2 linked regions of the Agarilytica rhodophyticola genome follow. Each later gene encodes a partner of the first gene's protein in a complex. Links are inferred from orthologs where the notes say so. Each region holds a gene or a part of one and is shown in the gene's direction. Other genes may lie near its edges.

Evidence for each region.
Region 2: the proteins of nusB (region 1) and rpsJ are in contact, whole or in part, in a solved structure (PDB 3D3B), measured with the Escherichia coli proteins. The link is inferred for Agarilytica rhodophyticola from one-to-one orthologs.

Annotation. Positions count from the first base shown.
Region 1 is NZ_CP020038.1:5,971,141-5,979,910, reverse strand. What follows is about bases 3,593-6,589. They hold nusB (transcription antitermination factor NusB), read left to right. Parts: upstream 3,593-4,861; coding sequence 4,862-5,317; downstream 5,318-6,589. Other genes in these bases: BVC89_RS24685 (retropepsin-like aspartic protease family protein), read left to right, coding at 6,389-6,589; thiL (thiamine-phosphate kinase), read left to right, coding at 5,317-6,309; ribH (6,7-dimethyl-8-ribityllumazine synthase), read left to right, coding at 4,379-4,846; ribBA (bifunctional 3,4-dihydroxy-2-butanone-4-phosphate synthase/GTP cyclohydrolase II), read left to right, coding at 3,593-4,350. In the rest of the region: BVC89_RS24725 (hypothetical protein), read right to left, coding at 1-719; transcriptional regulator NrdR, read left to right, coding at 927-1,385; bifunctional diaminohydroxyphosphoribosylaminopyrimidine deaminase/5-amino-6-(5-phosphoribosylamino)uracil reductase RibD, read left to right, coding at 1,395-2,465; BVC89_RS24710 (riboflavin synthase), read left to right, coding at 2,552-3,214; more of ribBA, read left to right, coding at 3,244-3,592; more of BVC89_RS24685, read left to right, coding at 6,590-7,036; ribA (GTP cyclohydrolase II), read left to right, coding at 7,109-7,708; BVC89_RS24675 (MAPEG family protein), read left to right, coding at 7,768-8,175; BVC89_RS24670 (retropepsin-like aspartic protease family protein), read left to right, coding at 8,306-8,770. UniProt on the Escherichia coli protein: Part of the processive rRNA transcription and antitermination complex (rrnTAC). The complex forms an RNA-chaperone ring around the RNA exit tunnel of RNA polymerase (RNAP).
Region 2 is NZ_CP020038.1:5,170,070-5,178,508, reverse strand. What follows is about bases 1-2,666. They hold rpsJ (30S ribosomal protein S10), read left to right. Parts: upstream 1-1,010; coding sequence 1,011-1,322; downstream 1,323-2,666. Other genes in these bases: rplD (50S ribosomal protein L4), read left to right, coding at 2,082-2,666; rplC (50S ribosomal protein L3), read left to right, coding at 1,422-2,063; BVC89_RS21555 (hypothetical protein), read left to right, coding at 156-668; BVC89_RS21560 (hypothetical protein), read left to right, coding at 1-96. In the rest of the region: more of rplD, read left to right, coding at 2,667-2,696; rplW (50S ribosomal protein L23), read left to right, coding at 2,693-2,989; rplB (50S ribosomal protein L2), read left to right, coding at 3,001-3,828; rpsS (30S ribosomal protein S19), read left to right, coding at 3,858-4,133; rplV (50S ribosomal protein L22), read left to right, coding at 4,147-4,479; rpsC (30S ribosomal protein S3), read left to right, coding at 4,491-5,171; rplP (50S ribosomal protein L16), read left to right, coding at 5,248-5,661; rpmC (50S ribosomal protein L29), read left to right, coding at 5,661-5,852; rpsQ (30S ribosomal protein S17), read left to right, coding at 5,855-6,121; rplN (50S ribosomal protein L14), read left to right, coding at 6,158-6,526; rplX (50S ribosomal protein L24), read left to right, coding at 6,545-6,862; rplE (50S ribosomal protein L5), read left to right, coding at 6,914-7,453; rpsN (30S ribosomal protein S14), read left to right, coding at 7,467-7,772; rpsH (30S ribosomal protein S8), read left to right, coding at 7,801-8,193; rplF (50S ribosomal protein L6), read left to right, coding at 8,233-8,439. UniProt on the Escherichia coli protein: Involved in the binding of tRNA to the ribosomes. Part of the processive rRNA transcription and antitermination complex (rrnTAC). The complex forms an RNA-chaperone ring around the RNA exit tunnel of RNA polymerase (RNAP).

The DNA of each region.
Region 1 (8,770 bases):
TTTTCTAAGGTAAAAGATTTGAGAGATAGGCCGCCATCTTTTTTACAGTCAACGGCATACCACGTGCCATCCAATATGCCGCCACTATCGTCTCTCCTGAAAGTGCAGCCGTTACTCGCGGTGTAGTGCAGATCTCCATATGCGTCCGTGGTAAGTGAGAGCTGGTTATGGAGTGGAAGACTTCTCGACTGAGATATCCTCTTTTTACGCAACTTACCTAGCTCTTGTCTTAATACTGGATTAAAGATATTACTGCCCTGTGGCAAATCTGTAGTCTTAGGGAGGTGGCCTGGTGAACTAAGTTTTATTGCTTCTTCTAATAGCTGATAAGTAGGCACTGTGGATGGTGGTGTTATTTTAGGTGTTATCCTACTTTTACTTTTAGGGGGTGGACTTTCTTCTGTTGTATTTTCTTGAAATGCTATAGGTGAGTTTGCAACAGAGGCTGGGAGTGTCGTTTGAGGTGGCGCCTCCTTACTCACGACTTTAGCCGGCTCTATTATGTTCTTGTTTTGTAGCAAAGTGATATTAACTACCGGCGTTTCATCGCTATCTTTTATCTGCGTAAAAAAAAGACGTGTTGCTCGATATTCCATTAGCCAAATCATAGAAACCATCGCCATTACCAACCACAGACAACTCTCAAAGCTCAAAAACTTCGGTGTAATTGGGGGGGCTTGCTCTATTAATTCTTGCCAGTCTGCTAGCATGGCGTCCATTGAGGCTCAGTTTATCTGCTGCTAAGACCCATGGTTTTCGTCATTTGTTCGAAAAAAAATGCCTTTGCCTAATTTAATCGCGTTAAGCCAGCTTTAAAGGCAAATAGGTGGGGCTTAATTAGAGTTAACAAGCCCCTATTAGCCTAATAATATTTCGTGGTTAATTTGTGCTAGAATGTCATCTTTTTATTCCAGGCAAAAATATTTATGCATTGCCCTTTCTGTGGTGAAACAGACACTAAGGTTATTGACTCTCGGCTGGTGGCAAGCGGCTCGCAGGTGCGTCGTCGAAGAGAATGTTTAAGCTGTCACGAACGCTTCACAACTTTCGAGTCCGCCGAGCTATTGATGCCAAAAATCATTAAACAAAATGGTTCCCGAGAACCGTTTGATGAAGAGAAATTACGTAATGGCTTTGCCAGGGCTCTGGAAAAGCGGCCCGTTAGTGTCGAAAACATGGAAGCCTCTATTAATAAAGTAAAGCACTACTTACAGGCCCTTGGTGAGCGAGAAGTCACTTCCTTGGTGATAGGAGAAAGGGTGATGGATGAGCTGCGTTTGCTTGATCAAGTAGCCTATGTGCGTTTCGCCTCCGTATATCGGAGTTTTCAAGATTTGAGTGAATTTCAACAAGAAATTGACCGACTTCAACAAGATCATAATTAAATTAAGTGTATGTCTGATCGTGAAATAATGGTGCGTGCCTTGCGTTTGGCAAAGCAGGGTTTAAACACAACTACCCCTAACCCCAGAGTTGGTTGTGTGTTAGTGGACGATGCTATGAATATCGTCGGTGAGGGGTTCCATGCGCGCGCTGGTGAGGCCCATGCTGAAATCAATGCTCTGGCTGCCGCGGGAGAAAAAGCGAAGGGCGCGACAGCCTATGTCACCCTTGAACCTTGTAGCCACCGCGGACGCACCGGTCCATGTGCCGATGCGCTAATTGCTGCTGGTGTGGCGCGGGTTGTATATGCGATGGAAGACCCCAATCCTGAAGTAAGTGGTGCCGGATTAGATAAGTTGCGAGCCGCAGGTATTATTGTCGATGGCCCTTTGCTGGAAAGTGAGGCTCGAGAGTTAAATCTGGGCTTTATTAAGCGTATGCGACAGAAGATTCCCTATATTCGCTGTAAGATGGCGATGAGTGTGGATGGCCGCACAGCAATGGCCAGTGGTGAAAGCAAGTGGATTACTGGCCCCGATGCTCGTGCCGATGTGCATAAATTACGCGCGCGCAGCTGTGCCATAGTAACAGGGGTAGAGTCAGTCATTCATGATGATCCTGCACTTACGGTACGCTTGTCTGAGACTGAGCGCCAGCCGCTTCGCGTTATTGTTGATACACATAGTCGATGCCCGCTAAAGGCCGATATCCTCAATCAGCCCGGGAATACTATTATTGCTTGCGCTCAAGGAGAGGCTAAGGATGATGGGCGTAACTACTGGGAATTGCCGCAAAAGGATGGCCATATCAGCCTCTATGCCTTAGTGCGCAAGTTAGCTGATGAAGGATGTAATGAAGTACTGGTTGAAACAGGAGCGACCTTGGCTGGTGCGTTTGCTGCAGCCGGTTTAATTGATGAGTTTATTATTTATGTTGCGCCTAAATTAATGGGCAGTAGTGCACGTCCCTTATTTCATCTTCCGATTGATAAGATGCGCAGCCAGTTACCTCTATCCATTGAAGATATTCGTCGTGTTGGCGAGGATTGGCGTATTACGGCATATCCTGACCCAGAGGGGTAGCCATGATTGTGATGTGTGGTTATATAACGTTATATGGCTACGCTACTTTTAATCAAAGTTATTACTAAATAAAAAGTGAGTGTTAGATGTTCACGGGCATTATTCAAGCTATTGGTGAAATAGCGTCCATAGAGAAACGCAGTGGTGATGTCAGGTTGACGGTTTTCTCGTCATCTTTACCGTGGGACGACGTTGAGCTGGGCGACTCGATTGCCACTAACGGCGTCTGTTTAACGGCAGTAGCCTTCATTCCCCAAGGCTTTATCGCCGATGTTTCCGTTGAAACATTGGATTTAACAACAATAAAACATTGGCAAAAGGGCACTGCTGTAAACTTGGAAAAGGCCTTAACCCCCCAGTCTCGCCTCGGCGGTCATATTGTCAGTGGCCATGTGGATGGTATGGGAGAGGTGGTGAGTCGGGAAAAAGACGCGCGCTCAGAGCGCTTTAAATTGCGGGCGCCAAAAAGCTTAGCCAAATATATTGCTCATAAAGGCTCGATTACTATTGATGGCACCAGTTTGACAGTGAATGAGGTCGATGGCGATATATTCGATTTGAACATTGTTCCCCATACTTTAGATCACACTGTTATCGGCAGCTATAGCCCAGGCACACAAGTGAATTTAGAGGTGGATGTCATCGCACGTTACCTTGAACGGCTATTGATGGGAGATAAAGCAGCTGAATCCGGCACTGCTAGCCAAATGACTGAATCATTTTTGGCTCAACACGGTTACTTAAAATAGACGAATGTAAACGGTAAAACGTAATGACTATGGAACTCAATACAGTTGAAGAAATAATTGACGATATTCGCCAGGGAAAGATGGTAATTCTGATGGATGACGAAGATCGTGAAAATGAAGGCGATTTAGTCATCGCTGCACAGCAAGTGCGGTCTGAAGATATTAATTTTATGGCAACTCATGCTCGTGGACTGATTTGTTTAACCCTATCGGAACAACGTTGTAAGCAGCTGGGTTTGCCTCTAATGGTGGATGATAATCTCTCCGTCCATACCACTAACTTTACTGTTACTATCGAAGCGGCTGAAGGTGTGACAACAGGTATCTCTGCGGCTGACCGGGCGCGCACGGTAAGAGCTGCCGTTGCCGCCGAAGCTAAACCTCAGGATATCGTACAGCCGGGGCATATTTTCCCTATCATGGCACAGCAAGGTGGCGTGCTTACCCGGGCGGGGCATACAGAAGCTGGCTGCGATCTTGCGCGCTTCGCTGGCTATGACCCATCTGCGGTTATTGTTGAAATCATGAACGAAGACGGTACTATGGCGCGCCGGCCAGAGTTGGAAGTGTTTGCCAAAACCCACGGTCTCAAGATCGGTACTATTGCAGATCTTATTCATTATCGAATGCTCAATGAAAAGACGGTCACTTGTATTAATGAGCGACAGGTAACCACCCAGTATGGCGACTTTAATTTGATGACATATCAAAATTCAGCACATGATGAGCTGCATTTTGCGCTAGTAAAAGGTGATGTTAGCTCGGGTGAGCCGGTGATGGTGAGAGTTCATGTAGGCAATACCTCACGAGATGTGCTCACTATTCAGCGGGATGAACAAGACAGTGCTTCTTGGAACTTTCATCGAGCGATGCAGTGCGTTGCCGATGAGGGGCGTGGTGTGGTGGTGTTGATATGTCACAATGAAACGACCCATGAAATTGAAGACAGTATTGAGCGAGTATTGACCGGCAAACAAGCGCGCTTAAAGCAGGATATGTCCTATAAGCAAATAGGTGCTGGCGCTCAAATCTTAAAAGAGTTGGGTGTACAGAAAATGCGTTTAATGAGCGCACCTTTAAAGTTCAGTGCTATTTCTGGCTTCGACCTTGAAGTCACTGAATATATAAAACCTTAAATACTATTGGAATAAACGAGAAATACCCATGGCAATAAATGTAATTGAAGGTGATTTTAGTTCGGTAAGTGGTAAGTATGCGTTGCTTGTTAGCCGCTGGAATAGTTTTGTTGTAGAGCACTTAAAAGAAGGTGCAATCGATACTCTGCGTCGTCAAGGTGTTAGCGATGATGATATTGAAATTGTCTACGCCCCCGGTGCATTCGAATTTCCATTGGCAGCACAGAAATTAGCGCAAACCAAAAAATATGATGCCATTATTGCCTTAGGGGCCGTTATACGTGGTGGTACTCCTCACTTTGACTATGTGGCTGGTGAATGTACCAAGGGCCTTGCTCAGGTATCGCTGAACACTGGGTTGCCTATCACTTTTGGTGTTTTGACAGTGGATTCTATCGAGCAAGCAATCGAGCGCTCGGGCACTAAAGCTGGCAACAAAGGAGCCGAAGCTGCTCACACGGCACTGGAAATGGTGTCACTGTTGAAAAATATTTAATAAAAGAGAGAATTAATGAAAGTTTCTGCTGCAACCCGCAGTCGTGCGCGCCATTTTGCCATGCAGGCTATTTATCAATGGCAAATGACCAGCAATGCTATAAACGTTATTGAGGCTGAATATCATACCGACAATGATATGTCGAAAGTGGATGTTGAGTATTTCCATGAGATATTTCGCGGTGTGGCGATGAAGAAAACCACCTTAGATGAAATGTTTTCGCCATATCTCAAAGGCTTGCAGCTAGACAACGTTGACCCTGTGACTTTGTCGATCTTGCGCCTAGCGTGTTTTGAATTTAGCGATCGGATCGATGTGCCTTATCGCGTTGTGATTAACGAAGCGGTAAATATGGCGAAAAAATTCGGCGCAGCAGATAGTCACAAGTTCGTCAATGGTGTTTTAGACAAGGTGGCTCTAGATGTGCGTGCTACTGAAGTTAACGCAAAAGACACTAAAGCAAAGAAATAATGGTAAGCGCTCTCAACGCCAATCCTCTTGATGAATTTGCACTTATCGATCGCTATTTTAAGCGTTTGGTGGAGTCATCTCATGTGACACTGGGAATTGGTGATGACTGCGCACTTGTCGACATCCCACATGGCCATCAGTTAGCCTTTTCAATTGATACTCTGCTAGCTGATGTACATTTTTTTGCCAAAGCAAACCCCACTTATATTGCACACAGAGCATTATCTGTTGCCTTAAGTGATCTCGCTGCCATGGGAGCAGAACCCTTGTGCTTTACCTTAGCGCTATCCCTTCCTGAGGCTGATGAAAAGTGGCTTGCTAGTTTTAGTGAAGGCTTATTGGATTGTGCTAAGCGTTATAGCTGTCCTCTCGTGGGGGGCGATACAGTGCGTGGCCCCCTGTGTATTTCTATTCAGGTGCATGGAATTGTGCCGTCAGGCCAAGCTATGGTTCGCAGCGGTGCCGAAGCGGGTGATGGCATTTATGTAACAGGGAGTTTAGGTGATGGGGCTGCTGCTTTAAGTGCACTTAAAGGCAGTTTTTCTGTCAATGATTCAGCGGCCCAATACTTACGTCAGCGTTATTATCAGCCGATACCACAATTGGAGCTAGGGCAAAAACTGCGAGGTATTGCCAGTGCTGCGATCGATATTTCCGATGGTTTAGTGGCTGATCTAGGACATATTTGTCGTGCTAGTGGGAATAGTGGTGAGCTAGGCGCTGAACTTGATTTACAGGCTTTGCCAATTTCAGATGCAGTTTGTCAGCACACACAAGCTGAGCAGTGGCTAGAATGGGCACTTTATGGCGGTGATGATTATCAACTTTGCTTTACTGTTAGCCAGTCAAAGATTGCCAGCCTTGATCGTTTGATAGCAGATGAGAATTTTGCTATCAGCCGAATTGGAGAAATAACTCGGCAACAAGGAATTCGCTGCAGTGAGAGTGAGAAATTATTGAGCAAAAGCAATACGGGCTATAAACATTTTTAATGCCCAATAAGCAGGAAAAATACATACTATTAGAAAGTAGATGGTAGCTTACGGATATACCATGCGGTGGCTTAAGATCATGAAAAGATTATATTGGCTTGTTGGTCTCATTATATTTTGTGGTGCAATAGATGCCTATGCACAGGATAATATTGTTGTTACAGGCTTGCTCAAAAACATGGTTGTACTGGAGGTAAACGGTGTTCAGCGCACTATTCGTGCTGGAAAAACGTCACCAGAAGGTATCTTACTTGTCAGTGCTGATACAAAAAAGGCAATCGTTGAAATAGACGGAAAACGGCATACTCTTCAACTTTCACGACGGATTGGCGGTGTTAAATATTCTGCGCCAGCTAAAACTGTGGTTAGAATTCCCGGCGGTCGAGGGGGGCACCATTACACTCCAGGTAGAATTAATGGGCGATCTGTCAATTTCTTAGTGGATACTGGTGCGACGTCTCTATCACTTAATTCGATTATGGCAAAGAGTATTGGGATTAAATTTTCTTCGGGTAAGAAAATTAGTTTGCAAACAGCTAACGGTATTACTAGCGGCTATCAAGTCACCTTACAAAGTGTTGCTGTTGGAGATCTGAAATTAAGCAATGTTGAGGCGGTTGTTGTCGAAGGTCAGTATCCTGCTGAAATTTTACTGGGCAATTCCTATTTGTCGCGTGTTAATTTTAAAGTAGAAAGTGGTGTATTGATTTTAGAGTCGAAGTATTAGTTCTTAGTGAACTAATTTGTTAACGATATATTATTTTTACTGTATTTATAAAAGTATTTGAGGACGTTATTAGTGGCGGTTACATACGTCGAAACATCTAAATTGCCCACCCCTATGGGGACTTTTCAAATCCATGGGTTTATTGATGATGAAGATGGCAAAGAACATATTATTTTATCTATGGGCGATCTGGCCAGTGGTGAACCCACGTTGGTAAGAATTCATTCGGAATGCCTTACCGGGGATGCGCTTTTTAGTTTGCGTTGTGATTGCGGTGCGCAATTGCAAGCGGCGATGGAAAAAATTGCTGCAGAAGGACGAGGGGCTATTTTTTATCTAAGGCAGGAAGGCCGAGGTATTGGCTTAACAAATAAAATTCGCGCTTATCAATTACAAGATAATGGTGCCGATACTGTCGAAGCTAATGAGAAACTTGGCTTTGGCGCTGATATGCGTGATTATTCCATGTTAAAGCCTATGTTTGAAAAAGTGGGCATTACGCGCGTAAAACTTATGACTAATAACCCACGTAAGATTGCTGCGTTAAAAGACTTAAACGTTGAAGTTATTGAGCGACTCGCCCATGAGACAGGGCGTAACCCCCATAATGCAAATTATTTGGAAACTAAAAAAGGCAAGCTTGGGCATTTAATTGCTGGCGAAGATAAATAACGCCAATTAGTGGTTGCTGTCTGGCCCGTTGGATAATAATACTTTAATAAGGAAGCAATATGACTCTATATATCACTGGTTTATACGCAAGCTTAGCTTACTTGATTATTATATTCTTGGCTTTTCGAGTTATAAAATATCGAAGGGTCTTTAAAGTCGCTATTGGCAGTGGTAGTCAAAAGGAGTTGGATGTGGCTATTCGCTGCCATGCCAATGCGCTTGAGAATCTTCCATTGGCACTTATCTTACTCGCTTGTGCAGAGATAACGGGTCTTGCGAGCCTTTGGCTGCATTTGGCTGGCACAGTATTAATCATCAGTCGTATTGCCCATGCTCAGGGTTTAACTGTATCAAATGGAGGGGTTGCCAAAGGGCGTTTCTATGGCACTTTAGGAACATGGTTAACCATGCTGGCTTTAGCTGGTTTCAACATTTTCCAGTTTGTTGTACGTGGGATAAGTGGGTAAATCCTTTGATCCGATCTATCAGAGCTGGGTAAGGGAATTCCTTTACTTTTCTGTGGTCGATAGGTAAAGATTGAGAAAACTGTTTATCTTATATATCTATTGAGGGGCTTATATATTAAGCGTAAAGCAAATGATGTCTCGACTTACCGTTATATTCGCTCTATGTATAGGCTTTGTATTAGGGTGGTACGGACATGGAGTTCTTGCGCCGCCTCTTAATTCGCAACAAGCTCTTAACATTCCCACCTTTATTGACAATAAAGTTGATACGGTTACGCCATTTCATTCCCTTGCTGAGAAAAAGATTGTTGTTTTGGAGGCTGATGGGCATGAAAAAAATAACTCCCTTACTGGCGATGCTGAAAACCCAATACCTACACAAAGTACAACTGATATATCACAGGTTTTTGTCAAATATCTCGATAATAGAAACTATTTTGATGCTATTCAGTTTTTTCAGGAAGTAAATGACAGCGATCGTATTGCTGGTAATGCTCTAAAAAAGATTCTACTGACGCGCCTTAGTCTATTGCTCGAGCAAAACTTAGCAGAAGACTTTACCGAACTGGCTAACGCTTATTTGACAACTTACTAT
Region 2 (8,439 bases), 800 kb from region 1 along the record:
CTGGATTTTATGGCTGCTACTCAAGCACTTTATGGTTGTGTGTTCAAAAAGTTAGGTGTGAAAGGGCAAGTAAGTTTTGGTGCGGATGGGGAATAAGAGGGTAATAGCAAGAAGCTAGTAGATAATCGCCATAAGCCATTGATAAGTTAACTCTAATGAAAGTTAGTAAAAGCGTGCTAAGCCTTAAAAAAGAATTCGCACTTATTAGTATCTGTGCTTTTTCTTCTCTAGCTTTTCCTTATCGGGCAGTGGCGAGTGTTGAAGAGGTGCACAGTAAAGTCAGCTATATCCAGAATTTGGTGGTTCCCCTGCAGCAGGGTGCTGCTAATATACTGCAAGTCTATAGTGATTATTACCAAGTTAATAACTTTGATCCTAAAAGACCTTTGTCCAAAAACTTAGTGAAGCGTTTAGAGAATGATATCAGTACTTTCTTCAGCAAGTATGATCAAGCTATCGAGCTGTCTGGCCCACTTATCTCTCCATCCAAAACGACAAGCTGCCAAGAATCTCTAACTAAGTTTGATCGACGTTTTGTTTCTTCCCTAAAGAAGCAGGCCAAAGATATAGAAACAGTAAAATATGGTATGCGAGATAACTTTGCCTATCTGTTTCTATCAACCGCACAAGGTTTATCATCCATTCTGATAAGCGATAGATGCCTATAAAATTGGGATCGGATAGCCTTTGCGCTCTGGCGCGATTTGTCATTTTCCTGCTGTATTCCTTATTTACTCTTTACGCTATCTTTCTTATATAGATAATCTTTCTTATATAGTAGAAGGAGCGGTAATTTCAGCTTCCAAATAAAAGTTAATAAACGAGGCTAAATCCTGCAGATTAGTTACTGCTTTGTTCCAAAAATGCATAATCATTAAATATCTGAATATTTAGTAGATAAGTGCTTGACACCTATAGGGCTTGTCATTATGATTGCGCCCTCATTTCAGGGGGGTATTTCGTATACTCTTAACTGATTGTTCTTTAAAAAGATTTGGAGTTTGGTTCAGATGCAGAATCAGCGTATTCGCATTCGATTGAAAGCATTCGATCACAAGTTGATAGATGCTTCAACACTAGAGATTGTAGATACCGCAAAGCGCACAGGTGCACAGGTAAGAGGTCCTATTCCATTGCCTACTCGCAAGGAGCGTTTTACCGTATTGATCTCTCCCCACGTAAACAAAGATGCGCGCGATCAGTACGAAATTCGTACTTATAAGCGTTTGCTCGACATTGTCGAGCCGACTGAAAAAACTGTAGATGCTTTGATGAAGCTAGATTTAGCGGCTGGCGTCGAAGTTCAAATTAGTCTGGGCTAAGGCTTCAGATCACAGCTAAAAGTTTAACTTTTAGTTTGTGTAACGCTCTGCAATGGGCGGCCATAGCGGGTAATAGCCCCGTACACTGAGAGGTTCACAATGACAATAGGTATAGTCGGCCGCAAAAGCGGTATGACCCGCATTTTCACAGATGAGGGAGCTTCAGTTCCAGTAACTGTAATCGAAGTATCTCCTAATCGCGTTACTCAAGTGAAAAGTATAGAAGTTGATGGTTACTCTGCTATTCAGGTTACAGCAGGCGAAAAACGTTCTTCACGAGTATCAAAATCAGAAAAAGGGCACTTTGCAAAAGCTAAGGCTGAAGCTGGCCGTGGTCTTTGGGAATTCAGAAATGAAGGCGAAGACTACCAGGTAGGCTCAGAAATAACTGTTGAGCTTTTCGAAGCTGGCCAAAAAGTAGATGTTACAGGTGTATCAAAAGGTAAAGGTTTTGCCGGTGGCGTAAAGCGTTGGAATTTCAGAATGCAAGACGCAACCCATGGTAATTCATTATCTCACCGCGCTCCTGGTTCTATTGGTCAATGTCAAACACCTGGCCGTGTTTTTAAAGGCAAGAAAATGGCAGGCCACTTGGGTGCTGAGCAGGTAACTACACAAAATCTTGAGATTGTGAAGATCGATGTTGAGCGCAGTTTGATTCTTATTAAGGGTGCTGTTCCCGGTGCTCCTGGTGGCGATGTGATGATTCGTCCTGCCATCAAAAAGCGTAACAACGGTTAAGTTTCCTAGGAGTCGACCATGGAATTAAATATTGCTACACCGCAAGGCGCTAAGGGTACCGTTGCAGTATCTGATGTCGCTTTCGGCAAAGAATTTAATCAAGACCTTGTTCACCAAGCGGTTATTGCTTATATGGCAGCTGCTAGACAGGGTTCTAAAGCACAAAAAACTCGTTCTGAAGTATCTGGTGGCGGCAAGAAACCTTGGCGTCAAAAAGGTACTGGTAGAGCTCGTGCGGGAACTATCCGTAGCCCTATATGGCGTTCTGGCGGTGTTACTTTCGCTGCTAAACCAAGAGATCACGAGCAAAAGTTCAACAAAAAGATGTATCGAGGTGCGCTTCGCTGCATCTTGTCTGAGTTAGCACGTCAAGAGCGATTAATTGTTGTTGAAGAGTTCACTGTAGACTCTCCAAAAACAAAAGGTCTTATCCAAAAGCTAGCTCAATACGATCTTTCGGACGTACTGATTGTTTCTGAAGATGTAAGCGAAAACTTATATCTAGCTTCACGCAACTTGCATAAGGTTGATGTGAGAGATGCAGCAGGTATTGATCCTGTAAGTCTTGTTGGCGCTGAGAAGGTATTAGTGACTGTTCCCGCGCTTAAAAAGCTTGAGGAGGCTCTCGTATGAACAAAGAGCGTTTATATAAAGTGATACTTTCACCTGTTATTTCAGAGAAGTCTACAATGGCTGCTGAAGTATCAAATCAGGTGGTTTTCAAAGTTATCTCTGATGCTAACAAAGCAGAAATTCATGCTGCTGTTGAAGAAATGTTCAGCGTTAAAGTAGATGACGTACGAGTATTAAATGTTAAAGGAAAGACAAAGCGTACTCGTTTCGGTATGGGTCGTCGTAGCGATTGGAAAAAAGCTTACGTACGATTAGCTCAAGGTCAAGAAATTGACTTTGCAACAGCGGAATAAGGAGCGATAAGATGCCGTTATTAAAACGTAAACCCACATCAGCTGGTCGTCGCTTCGTCGTTAACGTTGTTAGCCCAGATCTACATAAAGGTAAGCCTCATGCGCCTTTACTAGAAAAGAAATCAAAGTCTGGTGGTCGTAACAATGCCGGACGAATTACTACCCGCCATATTGGTGGTGGTCATAAACAACACTATCGTGTTATCGATTTTCGTCGTAATAAAGATGGTATCCCTGCGAAAGTAGAGCGTATTGAATACGATCCAAACCGCAGCGCACATATCGCTTTGGTATGCTATTTAGACGGTGAGCGTCGTTATATTATTGCTCCTAAAGGCGTTAAAGCTGGCGATAGAGTTGAGTCAGGTAACCTTGCTGCAATAAAAGTTGGCAATAGCTTACCCATCAGAAATATACCAGTGGGTAGTACTATTCACTGTGTTGAGCTTAAGCCCGGTAAAGGTGCGCAAATAGCTCGCTCTGCAGGTGCTTCTGTACAACTAGTGGCAAGAGAAGGCCAATACGCAACATTGCGTTTACGCAGTGGTGAAATGCGCAAAGTATTATCTGATTGTCGAGCAACTCTCGGTGAGGTATCGAATAGTGAGCACAACCTACGTTCACTAGGTAAAGCAGGTGCTTCACGCTGGCGTGGTGTTAGACCAACTGTTCGCGGTGTTGCAATGAACCCCGTAGATCACCCACATGGTGGTGGTGAAGGCCGAACTTCTGGTGGTCGTCACCCAGTTACACCTTGGGGCGTTCCAACTAAGGGTTATAAAACACGTAAAAACAAGCGTACTGACAATATGATTGTTAGACGTCGTAACAAGAAATAAATAGACGCTTAAGTAAAGAGGATATAACAGTGCCACGTTCGCTGAAGAAAGGCCCATTTATTGATCACCACTTACTTAAGAAAGTGGAGACGGCCGTTGAAAAAAATGACCGTAGACCTATTAAAACTTGGTCGCGTCGATCAATGATCATGCCTGAGATGGTTGGTCTTACTATTGCTGTACATAATGGTCGTCAACACGTGCCTGTGTTGATTAACGAAGAAATGGTTGGTCACAAGTTAGGTGAGTTTGCAGCTACTCGCACTTACCGTGGCCACGTCGCTGATAAAAAAGCGAAGCGTTAAGCGAGGGGCGATGATGGAAGTAGCAGCAAAATTACGCGGAGCTAATATCTCCGCACAGAAAGCACGATTGGTGGTGGATATGATCCGTGGCCAGTCTGTTGAAGAAGCTTTGGATGTTTTAACTTTCAGTACAAAAAAAGGTGCTGATTTAGTTAAGAAGGTACTTGAATCAGCAATTGCAAATGCTGAGCACAATGAAGGTGCCGACGTTGATGAGCTAAAGGTGTCCACAGTATTCGTGGATGAAGGGGTAACCATGAAGCGTATTAGGCCACGTGCTAAAGGGCGAGCAGATCGTATCCTGAAACGCACATGCCACATTACCGTTAAAGTAGCGGACGAGTAGAGAGCGAACTTATGGGTCAGAAAGTACATCCAACCGGGATTCGTCTTGGCATAGTTAAGAAGCACACGTCAACTTGGTATGCAAGTAAAGGCGACTATGCAGATAAATTGAATATAGACTTAAAAGTTCGTCAATATATTCAAAAGACTTTGGCTAATGCATCCGTTAGTCGAGTTGATATCGAGCGTCCTGCTAATACTGCACGTATAACAATTCACACGGCTCGCCCTGGTATTGTTATCGGTAAAAAAGGCGAAGATGTTGAGAAGCTACGCACTGAGCTTAGTAAGCAAATGGGCGTATCTGTTCACATTAATATCGAAGAGATTCGTAAGCCTGATTTAGACGCAACATTGGTTGCACAAAGTGTTGCACAGCAGCTTGAACGTCGCGTTATGTTCCGAAGAGCAATGAAGCGTGCTGTACAAAACGCTATGCGTCAAGGTGCAGAAGGTGTGAAGGTTCAAGTTGGTGGTCGTCTAGGCGGTGCCGAAATCGCTCGTAGTGAATGGTACCGTGAAGGTCGTGTACCGCTTCATACTTTGCGCGCAGATATCGATTATGCAACTGCAGAAGCTTCTACAACATATGGAATTATCGGTGTAAAAGTTTGGATCTTTAAAGGTGAAGTTATCGGTGGTATGGAAGAGGCTGAGCCTCCTGCAAATACCAAAAAGAAAGCCGCAAAATAAATCCAACTTTATAGAAAGTCGCAAAATACAAGCGACGTAGATAAAGTTCTTAAGAATTGAATTAAGGGTTAAGCAAATGCTTCAGCCAAAGCGAACAAAATTTAGAAAGCAAATGAAGGGGCGTAATCGCGGTCTATCTAATCGCGGTTCAAAAGTCAGCTTCGGTGAGTTTGGATTGAAATCCGTTGATCGCGGACGTATTACTGCTCGTCAAATCGAAGCCGCTCGTCGAGCAATGACCAGACACGTTAAGCGTGGTGGGAAAATTTGGATTCGAGTTTTTCCTGACAAGCCTATTACCGAAAAGCCTTTGGAAGTGCGTCAAGGTAAAGGTAAAGGTAATGTTGAATATTGGGTAGCCCAAATTCAACCTGGTAAAGTTTTGTATGAAATGGAAGGTGTTTCCGAAGAATTAGCTAGAGAGGCATTTGCTCTAGCGGCAGCGAAATTGCCTGTTAATACAACATTTGTGAAGCGGTCGGTAATGTAATGAAAGCGAAAGAACTCAACGAAAAATCTGTTGATGAGCTAAATGAAGAATTGTTAAATCAGTTGAAAGAGCAATTTAAATTTCGCATGCAGAAATCAACTGATCAATTAAATCAAACTCATTTGTTAAAGCAAACTCGACGAAACATTGCACGTATTAAAACTGTGCTTAATCAAAAGGCGGGTAATTAAGCATGGTAGATGAAAAGAAATTAGTGCGTACACTAACAGGTAAAGTTGTTAGTGACAAAATGGATAAATCCATAGTGGTTTTAATCGAGCGCCGAGTAAAACATCCCGTTTACGGAAAGTACATGAGTAAATCTTCAAAGCTTAAAGCTCATGATGAAAACAACGACTGTAAAATCGGTGATACAGTAACAATCGCTGAATCTCGCCCGCTTTCTAAAACAAAGTCTTGGGCTTTGGTAAACATAGAAGAGCGTGCGACACAAATTTAGTGTCGGTAGTCCTGAGAAGAGTTTTGGAGATAGACGATGATTCAAACACAAACATATTTGGACGTTGCCGACAATAGTGGTGCACGCCGTGTTATGTGCATTAAGGTTCTCGGTGGTTCACATCGCCGTTATGCCAGTGTTGGCGATGTAATTAAAGTTACCGTTAAAGAAGCGATTCCTCGCGGTAAAGTAAAAAAAGGTCAAGTGATGAAAGCCGTAGTTGTTCGCACTAGAAAAGGTGTCAGAAGACAAGACGGTTCTTTAATTCGCTTTGATGACAACGCTGCAGTGTTGTTAAACAACCAAGAAGCACCAATTGGTACTCGTATATTCGGGCCGGTAACTCGCGAGCTTCGCAGTGAAAAATTCATGAAAATTATTTCATTGGCGCCAGAAGTGCTGTAGGGCGAGAGGGTTTAGATAATGCGTAAAATTAAGCGAAACGACGAAGTGATAGTTATCGCAGGTCGTGATAAAGGCAAACGTGGCAAGGTGAACCGCGTATTGGCTGACAATCGTTTGATTGTTGCTGGTGTTCAAATGATTAAGAAACACCAAAAGCCAAATCCACAGTTGGGTGTATCTGGCGGGATAATCGAGAAAGAAGCACCAATCCATGTTTCAAATGTGGCAATTTTTAATCCAACTACGAAGAAAGCTGATCGTGTTGGCATTAAATTGTTAGAAGATGGGAAAAAAATTCGGGTCTTCAAATCTAATGGCGAGTCAATTGACGCCTAATTAGATTTCGATTTCAAAGTTAATATATAACAGCCAAATTGAGTAAAGAAAATGGCCAGGCTTAAAGAACTGTACACAAAAGAACTCGCTTCCAAGCTAAAAGAGGAACTGGGTCTAAGTAATGTGATGGAAATACCTCGCATTACTAAAATCACCATAAATATGGGTGTTGGTGAAGCTATCGCGGATAAAAAAGTACTTGAGAATGCAATTGCCGATATGGAAAAAATTGCAGGTCAAAAGCCGGTAGTAACCAAAGCTCGTAAGTCTATAGCAGGTTTTAAAGTTCGCGAAGGATGGCCGATTGGCTGTAAAGTAACTTTGCGTCGTGAAAAAATGTACGAGTTTTTAGATCGATTAATCAGTATTTCTATTCCTCGTATTCGTGACTTTCGTGGTATTAGCCCTAAACAATTTGATGGTCGTGGAAACTTCTCAATGGGTGTAAATGAGCAAATCATTTTCCCTGAGATCGATTACGACAAAGTTGATAAGTTACGCGGGCTCGACATTTGCATTTCTACAACTGCAAAAAATGACGATGAAGGTCGAGCATTATTAAAAGCGTTTAGCTTTCCATTTAAAGGTTAGGAATTAAACAGGTATGGCTAAGAAATCAATGATAGCTCGCGAAGTTAAGCGTGCAAAAAATATTGCCAAATATGCACAAAAGCGTGCTGAGCTAAAAGAGATCATCAATGGTGTTGAATCAAGTGATGATCAAGTGTGGGAAGCAATGTTGAAATTACAAAAACTTCCGCGCGACTCCAGCTCTTCTAGGCAACAACGTCGTTGTCGAGTAACTGGACGGCCACACGCTGTTTATAGAAAGTTTGGTTTATGTCGAAACAAATTACGTGAAGCCGCTATGCGCGGTGATGTACCTGGCTTAGTTAAAGCAAGCTGGTAAGCTACAGACGTAAGTAGGAGCAAAGTTTATGAGCATGCAAGACCCATTAGCAGATATGCTAACCCGGATTAGAAATGCGCAGATGGTTGGCAAGACTAGTGTTACTATGCCTTCATCGAAGTTAAAAAAGAGTGTTGCTGAGGTGTTGGTAAAAGAAGGTTATGTCGCCTCTTTTTCTGTATCTGAAGGCACAAAGCAAGAGCTTACCATTGAGTTGAAATACTTCGAAGGTAAGCCTGTTATAGCGGAAATTGATCGCTACAGCCGTCCAGGCTTGCGAGCATACGCTGGTAAAGACGAGTTACCTTCAGTAAGAGGTGGCTTGGGTGTCGCAATCGTTTCAACAAGTAAGGGCGTAATGACAGATCGTGCTGCTCGCTCTGCTGGTGTTGGCGGCGAAGTGCTTTGCACCGTTTTCTAATAGTGTCTTGTTGAACAGGTTTTTGGCGAGTAATTAGTTATGTCACGAATTGCAAAAAGTCCGGTTGATTTACCTGATGGCGTTGATATTAAAATCAATGGTAAGGAAATCACTGTTAAGGGCAAGAAGGGTACCTTGTCTTTAGTAATAAATAACGATGTTGATATCAAGCAGGAAGATAATGTACTTACTTTCTCTTCCACTAATGCTAGTAAGCAAGCGATTGCTTTAACAGGTACAACTCGT